Regions from separate parts of the Streptomyces sp. NPDC044003 genome, predicted to be linked through region 1. Evidence: riboswitches for the same ligand, from Rfam matches in the RefSeq annotation. Region 1 holds a riboswitch; the other holds the start of a gene.
What was found. A riboswitch is a leader RNA that binds a small molecule or an ion and turns the genes downstream of it on or off. The one in region 1 is predicted to bind glycine.

Region 1 (2,388 bases):
TGCCGGACTCGGCGGCCCGCAGGAGACGGCCGACGGCCCGCCGGTGCCGCGCGAAGGCGTACGTGGAGACGCCCCGGCCCCGGGCCTCCTGACCGGCCCGCGCGGTGTCCGGGGTGACGTCGAGGAGGACCAGGTGCAGGGCGCGGCCGCGCCGTCTCGCCTCGCGGGCGAGCCAGCCGCGCACCCAGGACTGGGTGCCGCAGTCGTGGACGATCAGGCTCGCGCCGGAGCGCAGGGCGCGGCGCAGTCCGGCGTAGTGCGCGATCCGGACCAGGGGTCGGTAGACGGCGTACGGGAGGAGGCGGGGCATGCGGGCCTCCCAGCGCTCGCGGGCGTCCTGGGAGTCGATGCCGCTGCCCTCGGCGGCGCGCTTCATCAGGGTGGACTTGCCGCTGCCGGGCAGCCCGGAGACGACGACGAGGTCGCCGGCGGCGTAGGTGAGGGCGCGGGGGCCGCGGCCGCCGCGCTCGCGCAGGTCCCGCAGGAGGCGGCCTCGGCCGCGGCTCCGGGCGCGGGCCCGCTGGGACGGTATGCCGGTGCTCGTCGCGTATGCACCGGTGTGCTGGATCCTCATCGCTCTCCCCCTGTCGGGTCTCAGGAGACCTTGGGAGACCCTTGCCCACGAAGTGTAAAGAATCGGTAATACGACACAAGCGATTTGCCCCGCCGAAACCGCGTGCGATGATGTGCGCGCCAGGCGCGCACAGTCGCCGCACAATCGCATACCGGCCGCTCGAATCCGCGCGGGAGAGTTCCGGACCGCCGAGCGCGTCCGGGCGCCGAAGGAGCAAGACCCTCCCTTGAATCTCTCAGGCCCCGTACCGCGTGGATGAGGCAGATCTGAAAAGCGGGACACCATGCGTGTCCCCACCCAAGGTGCAAGCCGATCTCTCGGTGCCGATCCCTCGGTGACGAGATGCCCTCGGTGAACCTCTCAGGTTCCATGACAGATGGGGAGGACGTCCTCGCCCGTCATGTGTTTTCGTCACCGATCACGCCCTTGGGACCCGGGAGCCACCCCATGAGCACTGCCCCCCGTCTGACCGCCCTCGATGCCCTGCATCGTTCGCTGGGCGCGACCATGACCGACTTCGCCGGCTGGGACATGCCGCTGCGGTACGGCAGCGAGCGCGACGAGCACAACGCCGTCCGCACCAAGGCCGGTCTCTTCGACCTCTCCCACATGGGCGAGATCACCGTCACGGGCCCGCAGGCCGTGGAGCTCCTCGACCACGCCCTCGTCGGCAACATCTCGACCGTGGGCAACGGCCGCGCCCGCTACACGATGATCTGCCAGGAGGACGGCGGCATCCTCGACGACCTGATCGTCTACCGCCTCGGCGAGACGGAGTACATGGTCGTCGCCAACGCCTCCAACGCCCAGATCGTCCTGGACGCCCTGGTCGCCCGCGCTGCAGCTCACGGGGGTTTTGACGCCGAGGTGCGCGACGACCGTGACGCGTACGCGCTGATCGCGGTCCAGGGCCCGGAGTCCCCCGGCATCCTGAAGTCGCTCACCGACGCCGACCTGGACGGTCTGAAGTACTACGCCGGCCTGCCCGGCACGGTCGCGGGCGTCCCCGCGCTGATCGCCCGCACCGGCTACACCGGCGAGGACGGCTTCGAGCTGTTCCTGAAGCCCGAGCACGCCGAGGGCGTGTGGAAGGCGCTGACCGAGGCGGGCGAGGGCGTCGGCCTCATCCCCTGCGGCCTGTCCTGCCGTGACACGCTCCGCCTGGAGGCGGGCATGCCGCTGTACGGCCACGAGCTGACGACCGCCCTCACCCCCTTCGACGCCGGCCTCGGCCGGGTCGTGAAGTTCGAGAAGACCACCAACGAGGGCCGCTTCGTCGGCCGCGAGGCGCTGGAGAAGGCCGCCGAGCGCGCCGAGACCGCCCCGCCGCGCAAGCTCGTCGGTCTGGTCGCCGAGGGCCGCCGGGTCCCGCGCGCCGGCTTCGAGGTCGTCAAGGACGGCGTGGTCATCGGCGAGGTCACCTCCGGTGCGCCGTCCCCGACCCTCGGAAAGCCGATCGCGATGGCGTACGTCGACGCGGCCCACGCCACGCCCGGCACGCCGGGCGTCGGTGTGGACATCCGCGGCACCCACGAGCCCTACGAGGTCGTGGCGCTGCCGTTCTACAAGCGCCAGAAGTGACGAAGTCGTCTCACTCTGCGTCTCACCCCGCAAGACCCGCGTACATCAGCACCCCCTCGATCCAGGAGAATCACGTCATGAGCAACCCCCAGCAGCTGAGCTACACCAAGGAGCACGAGTGGCTGTCGGAGGCCGTCGACGGTGTCGCGACGGTCGGCATCACGGAGTTCGCGGCCAACGCGCTCGGTGACGTCGTGTACGCCCAGCTCCCGGCGGTCGGTGACACCGTCACC
Region 2 (2,388 bases), on a different contig from region 1:
GTTCCCACCCGCACCGCCCGTGCGGCTTGGTGCACAGAGGTGCGGGTCTTCTTGTGCCGGGGGAGCGCCGTTGGCGGGCGGCGGTGGTGGGTGGGTGGGTGTGCCCGGCCTGGCGGCCGGGCTGTGGGCCCCATCCGCACCGCCCGTGCCGGTGGGCAGAGGTGCAGGTCTTCTTGTGCCGGGGTAGCGCCGTTGGCGGGTGGTGGGTGGGTGTGCCCGGCCTGGCGGCCGGGCTGTGGGTCCCATCCGCACCGCCCGTGCGGGTGGGTGGGCAGAGGTGCGGGTCTTTCTGTGCCGCGGAGCGACGTCGGCGGCGTTCGGAGCGTGCGTGATTCGGGCCGGCCTGAGCCCGGCCCTCAGGCCGGTCTGGGCGGCGCCCTCGGTGGCCTTCTGGGGTGAGCCCTCAGGGCGGGTCTGGGTAGCCCGGCCTCGGTGGGTGGTCCCGGCGTCTCAGGCGCCGTCCTGGCCTGCCAGGTGGCCGAAGTCCTTGTCCGGGGTGTCCGGGGGTGGGGGCGGGAGGGTCAGGCTGTAGTGGCGGTACAGCTGGAGTTCCTGCTCCGGCGAGAGGTGGCGGCCCACTCCGAAGTCCGGGGCGTCCTTGATCAGGGCCCTCTCGTACGGGATGTGGAGGCCGTCGTCGAGCAGCGCGCTCGGCTCCAGGGGGACGAAGGCGTCCCTGCTGAACAGGCCCGTGCGGACCGCGGCCCACTCCGGGATGCCGGTCGCGTCGTCCAGGTACACCTCGTCCACGGTTCCGATCTTGTGCCCGTTCCGGTCGAACGCCTTGCGGCCGATCAGGCTGCGCGGATCGATATCGGTCTGCACGGTCCCTCCAACTGGTCGCAACTGCTCTACACCCCTACGAAAGTGCACAACTGGGATGTCGGCCACTTGAGCGATGGGAGCCGCAACCTCGCTGGTAGGCTGGTTGTGGCTGTCGACCCTGTGCGGGAGAGTCCCCCGGAGAAACCTTCCGGTGGGCGCCGAAGGAGCAAATCCTCCCCGGAATCTCTCAGGCCCCTGTACCGCGCGGACGAGGTCACTCTGGAAAGCAGAGCGGATGCCCGACGGCATTCCGCTCTCACCGACGGTGAAAGCCGGCGGGCCGCGAGGCGTGCCGGTGAAACTCTCAGGTTGAGATGACAGAGGGGGAGGCCGTCCGGGTACCCGCGCCGTGGTGCCCCTCGCAGGTCGTGACGACCAGGAGGCCTCCGTACATGACCGCCAACCGCACTCCGCTCTCCGAGCTCGAACAGGGCATCCCGTTCGAGCAGCGGCACATCGGGCCCGACGCCGAGGCGCGGGCCAAGATGCTCGCCCAGGTCGGTTACGGCTCGCTCGACGAGCTCACTGCCGCCGCGGTGCCGGACGTCATCAAGAACGCCGAGGCGCTGGGTCTGCCGGCCGCGCGCACCGAGGCCGAGGTCCTCGCCGAGCTGCGCACGCTCGCCGACCGCAACCAGGTCCTCGCCCCGATGATCGGTCTCGGCTACTACGGGACCTTCACCCCGCCGGTCATCCTGCGGAACGTGATGGAGAACCCCGCCTGGTACACGGCCTACACGCCGTACCAGCCGGAGATCTCCCAGGGCCGCCTGGAGGCCCTGCTCAACTTCCAGACCATGGTCGCCGACCTCACCGGTCTGCCCACCTCCGGTGCCTCCCTCCTCGACGAGGGCACGGCCGCCGCCGAGGCCATGGCGCTGTCCCGCCGTGTCGGCAAGGTCAAGAACGGTGTCTTCCTCGTCGACGCCGACGCCCTGCCGCAGACCATCGCCGTCATCGAGACCCGTGCCGAGCCGACCGGTGTCGAGGTCGTCGTCGCGGACCTGAGCGAGGGCATCCCCGCCGAGGTCGCCGAGCGCGGTGTCTTCGGTGTGCTCGTCCAGTACCCCGGCGCCTCCGGTGCCGTCCGTGACATCAAGCCGCTGGTCGACGCGGCCCACGAGCTCGGCGCGATCGTCACCGTCGCCGCCGACCTGCTCGCCCTCACCCTGCTCACCTCGCCCGGCGAGCTCGGCGCCGACATCGCCGTCGGCACCACGCAGCGCTTCGGCGTTCCCATGGGCTTCGGCGGCCCGCACGCCGGCTACATGGCCGTCCAGGACAAGCACGCCCGCTCCCTGCCCGGCCGCCTCGTGGGCGTCTCCGTCGACGCCGACGGCAACCGCGCCTACCGCCTGGCCCTGCAGACCCGCGAGCAGCACATCCGCCGCGAGAAGGCCACCAGCAACATCTGCACCGCTCAGGTGCTGCTCGCCGTCATGGCCGGCATGTACGCCGTCTACCACGGTCCGGACGGCCTGAAGCAGATCGCCGAGCGCACCCACCGGTACGCCGCGATCCTCGCCGCCGGTCTCACCGCCGGTGGCGTCGAGGTCGTGCACG

Region 2: another riboswitch for glycine. It lies ahead of gcvP (aminomethyl-transferring glycine dehydrogenase); the one in region 1 lies ahead of gcvT (glycine cleavage system aminomethyltransferase GcvT).

Annotation. Positions count from the first base shown of each region.
Region 1 is NZ_JBWKFA010000001.1:266,473-268,860, forward strand. It holds gene AC07AW_RS01210 (AAA family ATPase) at 1-574, opposite strand, end outside; glycine riboswitch at 735-834, shown strand; gene gcvT (glycine cleavage system aminomethyltransferase GcvT) at 1,022-2,155, shown strand; gene gcvH (glycine cleavage system protein GcvH) at 2,233-2,388, shown strand, end outside.
Region 2 is NZ_JBWKFA010000007.1:10,554-12,941, forward strand. It holds gene AC07AW_RS26110 (PRC-barrel domain-containing protein) at 451-825, opposite strand; glycine riboswitch at 939-1,038, shown strand; gene gcvP (aminomethyl-transferring glycine dehydrogenase) at 1,218-2,388, shown strand, end outside.